Regions from separate parts of the Paenibacillus sp. J31R34 genome, predicted to be linked through region 1. Evidence: riboswitches for the same ligand, from Rfam matches in the RefSeq annotation. Region 1 holds a riboswitch; the other holds the start of a gene.
The links. A riboswitch is a leader RNA that binds a small molecule or an ion and turns the genes downstream of it on or off. The one in region 1 is predicted to bind cyclic di-AMP.
Positions count from the first base shown of each region.

Region 1 (5,911 bases):
CAAGGTTATTTGAAGCTGCTCACCTTGCAAACGCTGGAGGGCGAAAGCCTGCTTCCCCGCCTGCATTATGTCCAGCCCGATGACGGAAATACGGACGATTATACGCTGACGAAGCTTAACCTCCCGGTTCCAGTCGCACCGGGCAAATCAATAACACTTTCCATGACCTACGAGGTCAAGCTGCCCGAGGTATTCGCCCGCATGGGCTATTCCGGCAGCTTCGTTATGGCGGGCCAGTGGTTTCCTAAGCTTGCCGTTTATGAGACAGATGGAACACGCGGCCGGACAAATGAAGGCTGGAACGTCCATCAGTATCATGGCGATTCGGAGTTTTACAGCGATTTTGGCTTGTATAGCGCCCAGATTACCGTGCCGGAAAACTTTACGGTAGCCGCCACCGGCATTCAAACGAAGGAAGCTGTAACGCAAAATGGCACAAGCGTCTATCAGTTTTATGCCGAGGACGTGCATGACTTTGCTTGGTCCGCCTCACCCGACTTTATTTATGCGGAGGACACCTTGTCGGGAACGGGCATTCCTGGGGTACGCATCAAGCTTTATCTGGACCCTGCCCACGAGGGGCTGAAGGACCGCTATATGCATGCAGCGAAATCGTCGCTGGCCAAATACGCGGAGTGGTACGGTGAATATCCGTATTCAACGCTGTCCATCATCGTTCCGCCGAAAGGGGCGAATGGCGCCGGCGGCATGGAATATCCAACGCTCGTAACCGCTTTAGCTGCTGAATCCGATAACCCTGGCTACAGCCTGGAGCGAACCGTTGTACATGAGATCGGTCATCAGTATTGGTACGGGATGGTCGCATCGAACGAGTTCGAAGAAGCTTGGCTCGACGAAGGCTTTACATCGTATGCCGAGGATAAAGTGATGGAGAACGCCTATGGCGTTGAACCCAATTTAGCTATGGAAGCCAGCTATATTACAGCCCCTGCCCCGCTTAAACAGCCTTCATGGGCCTATCACAATAGCGATGAGTATGCGGAAAATGTATACATGCGCGCCAAGCTTGTGCTGGTCGGAATTGAGAAGCAGGTCGGAGCAAAGACGATGCAAAAAATTATGCGCACGTATTTTCAAAAATACAAATTCAAGCATCCAACTACGTCCGATTTCCAGCGAGTCGTCGAGCAGGTTACGAAGGGAAAATGGCAGGATTATTTTCACCAGTATGTATATGGCAGCCTGATGGCGGATTTTTCAGTAGAGGCTATTCGAGTGAATGAAGTGCAGCAGGATGGCCAAACAGAGTACGAGTCTACCGTGCTGATCAAGCGCAATGGCGGACAAAACGGACCCATACCGCTCGTTTTCTCCTTTACCGACGGTGAAACAACTTCTAAAATCTGGGATGCCGCCGAGTCGCATATGGAGTACAAGGTGATGCATGCTGCTCCGCTCGCATGGGTAGCGGTGGATCCGAAAAACAGCAATGTGCTGGACAATAGGCATATTAACAATTTTATGCGTGCAGAAGTGCCGGAGCAGTCGCGCATTCGGTGGAGCCTCGGCCTGACGAAGCTTATTGAAGGCCTGCTCGCATCCGTAGGCTGGTAGAGAGGAGGTTAAAAAATGAAGCAGCATATGAAGCAAGGCTGGCGGCTCGCCATCCGCCATTTCTATATCGTCATTGCGTTGTTCCTGTACCAGCTATTATGGGGACTTTTCCTTTACCGCTTTATTGATATGACTGTACTGCCGCTGCTGCGGCGCTTTCCCCTCCAGCATCCGTCGGACTCGGCCGTTTCGCTGTTCCTCAGCGAAGCCCAGTTTCAATTGACAAAAACAGATCTGATCAACCCCTATCTATGGCTGCTGGGCGGCTTGTTCGCCGCCCGCATGCTGCTGAGCCCACTGTTACATGCGGGGCTGCTCTACTCGCTGCATCATATGGACGAAAAAGGTGGAACGCAGTTTCTTCAAGGCATTCGCAAAGCTTGGAAGCCTATGACGCTGCTCTATTGGCTGCGCACGCTGCTTATTTTCGCGCCTGGCTGGTTCCTTCTTCCTCGCGCCTTCAAGCTGCTAATGGAGGGCCATTCGCTGAGCGAGCTGCTGCAAAGCACGCTGCCAGGCTTTGGCGGTTGGCTGCTGTGGAGCTTTCTCGTTCACCTGCTGCTGCTCGCCATGCAGTTCGGCGCCGCCTCCGGCACGGGCTCGATGCGCTCGCTCAGCATTGCGCTCCGAAATCTTTTTCCTTATGCCGGCCTCTCTCTGCTGATGTGGCTGCTGGCAGTCGCCGCTTCGCTCTTGGTATCCGGCCTTTCCTATGCTTGGGCGGGAATTCTGGCGCTCATCATGCATCAAGCCTATCATCTGCTCCGTACCTTATTAAAGGTATGGACACTCGCTGCACAATACGATTGCCTGCAATCGAAGCAGAGCTGAGACCGTTTTAAGACCGTTTCAGACTCCTTTTAGGACCCTTTTATACAACTTTTATCATCCATAAATAGGAAATTAAGTTTAGAAAAATGAAGGCAGCCCTCCCTAATTCTCATTTAGTATTCTCATTTTTCTAAAGTCCTTCTCATAAAAACCCCGATTGCGGACAAGAGGCCGCAATCGGGGTTTTTCAGTTATCCAACATCTCCAGGCAACGCTTCTATTTATTTACCAACCCCTAGACTGATGCACACTAAACTCTCTAATTCTTCATTTTACGCTATAATTCTAGCCTATATGTACGATTCTTAGCATATTGGCTGCCTATTTCTCATATAAACTGACAAAATGTTTTTTTGCTTGCGAACGGTGATAGAACGAGCATTTATTAGGCAAGAAACTTGTTTTAACGCAAAATTGAGCCAAAAGGTTACATGAGAATTATTAGAAATTCATTCATATAGGAGGAAATCACATGAAAAAAACGAATTATTAGCGCAGAGCAAAATTAAACCAGCCTAATTTTTTATACCGCAAAGGTATAGAAATACGGGGGAACCACTTTGGGTGAATTGATTTCGATGCTTGGACGGCTTGATTCAAGTGTCTTGGAAATCATAGGGAACCTTCACAACCGAACCCCACAGCTAACCTCGTCGGCACCGGAAGGAGTTTCAAATTTTGAAGAAGGTAACTGCATTACTCGTTGGTCTTGTATTAATGCTTGCTTTCCAAGCAGGCAGCGTGTTCGCAGGTTCGAAGATGGATGGTGTTATCGCTGATCTGATCGGCACACCATACCAAAGCGGCGGAACAACTACGAAAGGCTTCGACTGCTCCGGTTTTACGAAATATGTTTTCGATAAAATGGGCATCGATCTTTCCCGTACTTCCCAAGCGCAATCGAACGATGGCAGTGAAGTGAAGAAGAGTGACCTGATCGCTGGCGATCTTGTATTCTTCAACACGAGCGGCAAAGGCATCTCCCACGTTGGTATTTATGTTGGAGATGGAAAGTTTGCACATGCTTCCTCGAGCAGAGGCGTTATTATTAGCAAACTTAGCGAGTCTTATTATGCTGATCGTTACGTGTCAGCTACACGCATTATGAGCCAAGACGCTTACGACAAGTACGCAAGCGAGCAATAGAGCCAGGCCATGCTTTTTTCGCTTACATAACGAAAAGCTGCTGTCTCAATCAGCAAAGCCGCAGTTGTTTGTCTTCGGACAAATAGCTTGCGGCTTTGCTGTTTTCTAGCACGGACACAAGGGGGCTCGTTTCCATGTATGTATATATTCACCGCAAAGACCTGCGTTCAAACGATTTGCGCAGTTTTGATTATGTGCGCCGCTCTGGGAAGCGCGGCTTTCATCTGCTTATAATAGACCCGTCACTGGCGGACGAGGACCGGCTCTCTTGCCACAGCGGCAGAACCTTCTTGTCCCAAGCCACCTTCCTATTGGAACAGTACAAGGCGGCGGGCGAGCAGCTGCATGTGCTTTACGGCGATCCCGCTGCCATTACCGAAGCGCTGCTGCTGGCCCATCCCATTGAAGAGGTTCTCGTCCACATGGACTATACGCCTTATTCCCGAATGCGCGACCACGCGACTGCGCAGGTTGTGCGCGCAGCGGGACGTCGCTGGCTGCCGCTTGACGATGCGCCACTCGCCGATTTGGAGGAGCTTCATACGTTTTCTAGGCGCAGTGAGCCTTACAAGGTATTTACGCCCTTTTACCGCATGTGGCAGTCCTTCATGCAAAGCCATTATTCCCCTGCAGGCGAAACAACGCTGAAACAGCTGGATACGCTGAAAAATATAGATGCCAGCATAGCAGAGCGCTTCAGTCTTCCTCGGGAGCATCCCGCTGCGGCAGCCTTTCTGCGGGTAGCGGGAGCATCTGGCACGGCGGACGCGGGAACGCTGAGTGCAGCCGATGCGCTGGAGCAATTTCTAAACCGCCGTCTAGCTGGCTATGAAGGCAGCCGCGACCAGTTTGCGGAAAACCAGACAAGCCATTTAGCGCGTTATTTGAATACAGGAGCGCTGTCGGCAAGGCAAGCCTATGAAGCAGCGCAGCAGCAGTATGGAGCCGAGTCGTGGATTAGGCAGCTGGCATGGCGGGATTTTTTTCTGTACCAAGGAAAATACAATGAGGACTTCTACCGCTATGAGCAGAAGTTTGATTTATCTGGGCTGAACGATCAGCATTTCGTGGCATGGAGCCAAGGAAAAACGGGCATTCCTGTTATTGATGCCGCTATGAAGCAGCTTAATAAAACCGGCGAAATGCCGAATCGGCTGCGGATGGTTACCGCCATGTTTTTGACGAAAAACCTGCTGTGCCCGTTTACGCTGGGCGAGCAGCATTTCCGCCGCCAGCTGGCCGATTATGATAATACGCTGAACCGGGGCGGCTGGCTGTGGAGCTCGTCGCTCGGCTACGACGCCGCTCCGTATTTTCGCATTATGAATCCGGCTACGCAGTCCGCAACACATGATCCGAGCGGCACTTACATTAGACGCTGGCTGCCTGAGCTTGCCCATCTGTCCGATAAGCAAATTCACCTGCCGCAGCCGCATGCCATTGTAGATTTGAAGGCTTCACGCGCCCGCGCGATTGAGGTCTATAAGGAGATTGTGTAATCATGACAAATGCGAGTGCTGTCCCTGACGGCGCCCAGCCGCCATTTGGCTGGAAGGTTGCCGCAATGGACGCCTCCCATGCCCGCCAGCTGTGCGATTGGCGGTACGAACCGCCTTACGGCATCTACCAATGGCCCGCATGGGAGGCTATGGAGAAAGCAGAGATGGAGTTCGGTGATCCCGAGCTCCGTCAGAAGCAATACGCCGCTATTCTAGATGACCAAGGGGAGCTCGTTGGTTTTGCACAGTTTTTCCCGCTGGGAGATGAAGTGCTGCGGCTTGGCCTCGGCCTGCATCCACAGCTTTGCAGCAGGGGCTCAGGCACCGCCTTTGTTGCGCTGCTGGTAGAAGAGGCTCGCCGACGTGCTCCACACAGCGAGCTGGATTTGGAGGTGCTGACCTGGAATGCACGCGCTATTCGCGTATACGAGAAGGCAGGCTTCCGCATTACCGATACGTATATCCGCCCAACACCGCAAGGCGCGGCGGAATTCCATTGCATGGTCTACGGAGGAGGGGAAGAAGCTTAGCGCCTCTTTTACCCCTCTTCTTTCTTTCCTAACCCCTTCCTCACTGCTCCCTTCAACTGCCAATCCGCTCCAACTGCTGCATCTGCTGCAAGGGTTCACCCTGCCCCATCTGGCTCATATAACAGTCCATTCGCTCCAAAGCTTCAGACAGCTTCGCTGGTGATACCGAATAGGAGCAGCGAATGCGTCCTTCACCGCCCGGGCCAAATACATGCCCTGGCACGACAGCAACGCCTGCTTCCTGCATGAGCCGAAAGGCGAACTGCTCCGAGCTCAGCCCCGTATGGGCAATGGATGGAAAAGCATAAAACGCTCCTTGCGGCATATGGC
Region 1 covers NZ_JBXENU010000013.1:77,113-83,023, forward strand. The annotation lists gene AC50YG_RS27650 (M1 family metallopeptidase) at 1-1,575, shown strand, start outside; gene AC50YG_RS27655 (hypothetical protein) at 1,591-2,406, shown strand; cyclic di-AMP (ydaO/yuaA leader) riboswitch at 2,909-3,080, shown strand; gene AC50YG_RS27660 (C40 family peptidase) at 3,082-3,552, shown strand; gene AC50YG_RS27665 (cryptochrome/photolyase family protein) at 3,687-5,051, shown strand; gene AC50YG_RS27670 (GNAT family N-acetyltransferase) at 5,054-5,581, shown strand; gene AC50YG_RS27675 (aminotransferase class I/II-fold pyridoxal phosphate-dependent enzyme) at 5,634-5,911, opposite strand, start outside.

Region 2 (5,911 bases), on a different contig from region 1:
AATATCATGCAAAATCGGAATAAGCCGATTGTCGATTTCCACAGCAGTTACGGTACCCGCAACTGCCGCAAGGCGCTGCGTCAACGCTCCGATACCAGGGCCGATCTCAAGTGCCCCTTTTGTCTCGTCAAGCTCAGCTGCACTGACTATATTGTTTAATATATTTTGGTCAATGAGAAAGTTTTGTCCTAAGCTCTTCTTAAAGGAAAACCCGTACTTTGCAATTATTTCCTTCGTCCGTTTAGGCGTGGCTACCTCTGCGGTCTTAACCGCGCTTTTATTCAACCCTTGTTGCTCCGTCATACGCCCTCGTCACCCCTGTTCCTGTTGTTCCATGGCTTGCAGCGCCTTCTCAAACTCCTCGCGCGTAATGCAGAAGCTTGTGCAGCGCTTATAGAACTGCTTCCCATTAGCGTAGCCGATTCCCAGCAGCTTGCCCATAACCAGCCGCCGCTTCGCCGCTTCCTCATGCACGATTAAGCCAGCCGCCATCAAATCATCCCAAGTAATGGCCCCCACGCTTTCAGCCGTTTCTGTCCGCAGCTCCGAGAGCGCCTGCCTGATTGCATCAGGAGCCGCATTCTCAATGCCGATATCCCCTTTATAGGAGGCCAGCTCCTGCGGTAAAAAAGCATGCTTGCAGCCCGGTACGCGCTGAGCGACGATTTTGCGAATACGCTCTCCTGCATGGTCCGGATCTGTAAATATAATAACGCCACGGCGCTCCTGTGCCAGCGCAATGCGCCGCAGCACATCCTCACCAATGGCCGATCCATTCGTCTCAATCGTATCGGCTTCAACGGCCCGCTTAATCGCCACCGTATCCTCTTTGCCTTCTACTACAATCATTTCCTTGATCACATCGAACAATCCTTTCGCAAAGGGAAACTTATCCATGCATATATTTCAAAAAAATGGGCGATTGCTGCAACAACAACCCGCTCATTCGCGTCTGTTTTATTATACCCCCAATTAGCTATTCAAGCGAATCTTACGCAAACAAAAAGAAGAGGCAAGGCCTCTTCCGTAACCTGTCATATTTAGCTTATAATTGCGATAAACTAGAGCACAATCCATAAAGAACTGATGCTAATTAGCTAAGCGATGGCTTATTAGGACCAATCACATAGACGGTAAAACCTTTTTTCTTCCCGAATTGATTAGCTTGCTTTTCACTGTCAAAATACACATCGATCTTATTACCCTTGATCGCACTTCCGGTATCTTCAGCGCGGCGGAAACCAATACCCTCGATGTACACCCACCAACCGAGTGGAATGACATCCGGGTCAACGGCAATCGTCCGTCCTTCCGATACTTTAGCACCAGAAGCCGTAATACCGTAATCCGGGTGGCCTTCGCTCTTGCCCGTCGAAGCTAAGCCAGCTGAATAAGCCGTCAAGGTGACGTTGCTAAGCACCTTTTTGGATGTGAGCGTGGTGCCGTCTACCGTTACATTGTTGCTGGTTGTCGCTGTGGACAGCACAGTAACCTTAGGCTCCGGCTTTTTCGTACCGATTGCAACGACCTGATTAACCGCAGCCGATTCAACTACCTTGTCTACTACTTTCTTGGAGACAAGCACGCCATCTTCAAACTGCTTCTCAATTTTGATCGTTACGACGCCTTCTTTGCCCGTCTGCACAACCTTTTCCTTGCCTACTTCCAGGTTCGGATCTTCCTTCTTCACAATGGTGAACGGTGTTGTGCTGGACGACTTGCCTAGCTTCGTATCGACGCGAATGACCGTTACGGTCATATCCGCGCTGACGCCCGAGCCAAGCGAAGGTAATACTTTATCATCATCTTCAACAGGAATATTTAATTTCTTTATCGCTGCCTGCACGGTTTTCTCTGTCGTGTACACCGTTGATGTCTTGCCATCAGCTTTTACAAGTAGCGGTACCGCATGCTTAATCTCAAAGCGGTCCCCTTCCTTTACTGCCGTATTCAGAGGTACAGATACCTCATCATGCGGGCCAATTGTAATAGCTTGTTCATCCAGTAGGCGTTGCAGGACCCATTGTTTCGTTGAAACAACAGTTTCTTGTCCATTCACTACTACGGATACGCTTTTGTCAGCCGATCCGTACAACAACACCAAAAACATGAAAGTCATAGCGATTGAGATCGTAGTACTCAAAAGAATCAAACGCAAGTTTTCACGCTTCCATCGCAATGCGAAAGACATGCTGGATGATCGTTTCCCATGGGTCTCACTTGCTTGAATAATGCCCACTTCATCGGTCCTCCTTCATAGCCCCGCCGTCGAATTACGCATGATACCATTGACGCGACTATAGTATATTGGCGTGCTTCTAGCACGCTCCAGTATATTTCCTCTGCAACCTCCTAGATTTACCCTATGACGACGGTTTACCCAATATTCAAAAATAAAAAGAAAGCCCGTCGACAGAGGATCTGTATCGTGGCTTCCTGGGAACGTCGAATAGACTATTCAGGAATGGTGGATGCACGAGGTTGATCACTCTCTATAAACGCTTACGAGGTTAGCTGTCGGGTTCGGGCAAGAGAGCTGCCCTATCGTCGGAAGAATGCTCATGGCAATCCCCGCCAAATTCACCCCTAGAAGAAATTCAAGTGCCCGTGCAATGTGATCCGCAATTTCCTCACAGCATCGTGCCTGGTTCCCCCGCTCTCCAAAGTTCGAAGATTAAGCGCAAACTGGAAATCCAATACAAAAATTTAAAGCTCTGAAATGAATCATACCTTCATCGGAGCCTAATTGTAAAGATCAGATAAAAACCGATTTAAGCGAAATTTTAGGATATTTACGGAAAAGAGAGTCTATTTCAGCATGAAAAATTAGTTTTATCGCCGTAAAGGTCACTTATTCTCGCTTTTATAGCCGTTTTTACTCAATTCCGAAACATTTTTTACCGTTTTCGGTCGTCAAATTGGCGATTTCGGCCACCGATTTTCCTAATATTTCTGCTGCCGCTTCCGCAACGAGCGACACATAAGACGTCTCATTTCGTTTCCCACGGAATGGATGAGGGGTCAAATATGGGGCATCCGTTTCGATCAAAATTCGGTCGCTCGGAACCATCGCAAGCACCTCTTTTGGCACCCTTGCATTTTTGAATGTAAGCGGTCCACCGAACGAAATATAGAAGTTCATATCTAGGCATTTTTGAGCCGTTTCTGGACTGCCGGAAAAACAATGCATAATGCCTCCGACTTCAGATGCATTTTCCTCCTTCAGCAGCTTGACAACATCCTCATGAGCATCGCGATTATGAATAATAATTGGTTTTTTCAGCTTTTTGGCTAATCGAATTTGCTCGCGAAATACACGGTGTTGTACGTCCTTAGGGGACGTATCCCAATGGTAATCCAGTCCGATTTCGCCAATGGCTACCACTTTAGGATTAGAGCACAAATCCTCAATCCAATTAAGATCCTCTGGCAGCATATCAATGCTGTCAACGGGATGCCAGCCGACCGCGGCGTATATAAAATCATATTTTTCTGCAAGTGCAAGCGTAGTTGGAATCGTTTCCCTATTAAAGCCAATATTGACCATTAAATCCACCCCTGCTGCACGCGCTCTTTCGATAACGGCTTCGCGGTCTTCGTCAAAATGTGGGGAGTCCAAATGCGTGTGTGTGTCGAATAAAGAAATCATAGCTCAGCAAACTCCTTCTATATTATAGTTTAAGGTGAAACGGTCGAAAGCCGTCCTTTGGCGGCGCGTTTCAGTCCGAGAAATATAGAGAAAGTATAGCAAAATCAAATACTTTCCTATATTTTAAATAACTTTCGTACTTTATCGCTTAATTGATCTGCAGAAGCACGCAGCTTCTCTTCCGGATAATACAAATGGGACTGGCCCTGATGAAGCCCGGTGATGGAACGAATGATGTCGGATTTCGTGGAAATTTCACTGACAGCCTCATACCCGTCCATTAACAAAATCGGCGTCTTTTCCTCTTTTCCGCCTTTTTTCGTATCAGGCTGATACACATCATAGGGTTGATCAAATGGAAAATCAATTTCCATATGGTAATCCGGATTCAATCCGATCGCTGCAAATTGTTGTCTTACTTCATTAAAGAGGCTAATATCCGGTTTATCCAGCATAATGTATTTATAGAGGCGACGCGTCAGAAAACGATCACATAGCTCTGCGAGCAGCTCATCGCCCTCGTCGCCCCATTCTGTAAAGGCCGTCTGCAAATAGGCCTCATCCAGCTTCAAATATTGTTTAACGTCAATTGTCCCGTCAAGCAGCCGTTTGAGCGGCTCCGGCATCCAGCCAAAAGCATAGCCACCCTCATAAAGCTCCTTCGCTCTACGAAATATTTGTCTAAGGATGATTTCCGAGCTTCTTGTCACCGGATGAAAATAAATTTGCCAATACATTTGATAGCGGGACATCAAATAATGCTCTACGGCGTGCATGCCGCTTTCTTTAACAACGATCTTTCCATCTATAGGACGGAGCACGCGCAAAATACGCTCCAGGTCAAAGTTGCCGTAATTAACGCCTGTAAAATAGGCATCCCTCAATAAATAGTCCATACGGTCCGCATCAAGCTGGCTGGAAATCAACCCGCTGACAATTGGATTTGGATATGTCTTATTAATAACAGCTGTTACATGTTCAGGAAAGTCGTCTGCTACATTTCGTAGTACACGATTGACCTCGGTATCCTCAAGCAGAATGCTGCAGGTCCACTGCTCGTGATGGGTATCGAATACTTGCTCCAACGAATGGGAAAATGGCCCATGACCAACGTCATGCAGCAGGGCAGCGCAAAGCGCCAATAGCCGCTCCTCCTGCGGCCAGCCGGGAAAACCATTCCGCTCGAATTGCGAAATAATCTTTCTAGTGATTTCGTACACACCAAGGGAATGGGAGAATCGGCTGTGCTCAGCGCCATGAAAAGTGAGATAAGAGGTTCCAAGCTGCCGTATACGCCGTAATCTTTGAAACTCCTTCGTGTTGATTAAATCCCATATTGTCTGATCCTGGACATAAATATATTTATGAACAGGGTCCTTAAAAACTTTTTCTTCCGATAGCTGTCGGTTCATTCAACAAATCAACTCCTTTTGTTCTCTGGTTCGACATAAAAAAGTAAAAAATATGTCGAAGAATGTCGCAAAACAGTTTCCAAAATGTCGAAGCTGTTGTATTCTATAGTAAGAGTAATATGACCTTACTATATAGTCAAACTCCCTTAGTAGCTGCAATTTGCTTCAATAATTTCAGTTGACTATTATGGGAAACGTTGGTATTATAGTAGACATAAAAAGAGAAACTATGTCGAAAAGTGACGAATACACTTTTTGATGAGAGGGGAAACAAATTATTATGATGAAGTCCACAGGTATTGTCCGTAAGGTTGATGAATTAGGTCGCGTTGTTATTCCTATCGAGCTTCGCCGTACGCTTGGTATTGGAGAGAAAGATGCACTAGAGATTTATGTAGACGGCGAGCGCATTATGTTGAAGAAATACGAGCCAGCTTGTATCTTCTGTGGTAACGCTGAGAACGTATCTTACTTCAAAGGAAAAATTGTTTGTCACATTTGTTTATCAGAAATGCCTTCACCTGTGACAAAATAAAAAAAATAGGTTATAATAGCCTTATTCAACTAGTTAATTCTAACCTTTTAATACTCCTTATTGCCTTCCTGCGCTAGAACCCGGCCAGGAAGGTCTTTTTTTTCTCTATTTTTTGTTTTTCTAGCGGTTTACTTCATTATAAACATCACGTTTTGATAGACCACGATCTGTAGCGGCCTTTTTAATCGCGTCCTTACGCCCAAGCTCTGCTTCATAATGCTGCACATGCTCTTCCATGCTCAGCTCCGCCCACCAAGCGGCAGCAAGTTCCCCCGTATTCTCATCCGAGTTACTTCCTTCTATTATAAGACAGTA
Region 2 covers NZ_JBXENU010000016.1:92,829-98,739, forward strand. The annotation lists gene rsmA (16S rRNA (adenine(1518)-N(6)/adenine(1519)-N(6))-dimethyltransferase RsmA) at 1-303, opposite strand, end outside; gene rnmV (ribonuclease M5) at 313-861, opposite strand; gene AC50YG_RS29660 (resuscitation-promoting factor) at 1,094-2,239, opposite strand; cyclic di-AMP (ydaO/yuaA leader) riboswitch at 2,484-2,691, opposite strand; gene AC50YG_RS29665 (TatD family hydrolase) at 2,876-3,649, opposite strand; gene AC50YG_RS29670 (HD domain-containing protein) at 3,766-5,061, opposite strand; gene AC50YG_RS29675 (AbrB/MazE/SpoVT family DNA-binding domain-containing protein) at 5,342-5,596, shown strand; gene rsmI (16S rRNA (cytidine(1402)-2'-O)-methyltransferase) at 5,717-5,911, opposite strand, start outside.
Region 2: linked by a shared signal. The riboswitch ahead of AC50YG_RS29660 (resuscitation-promoting factor) and the one ahead of AC50YG_RS27660 (C40 family peptidase) in region 1 are both predicted to bind cyclic di-AMP.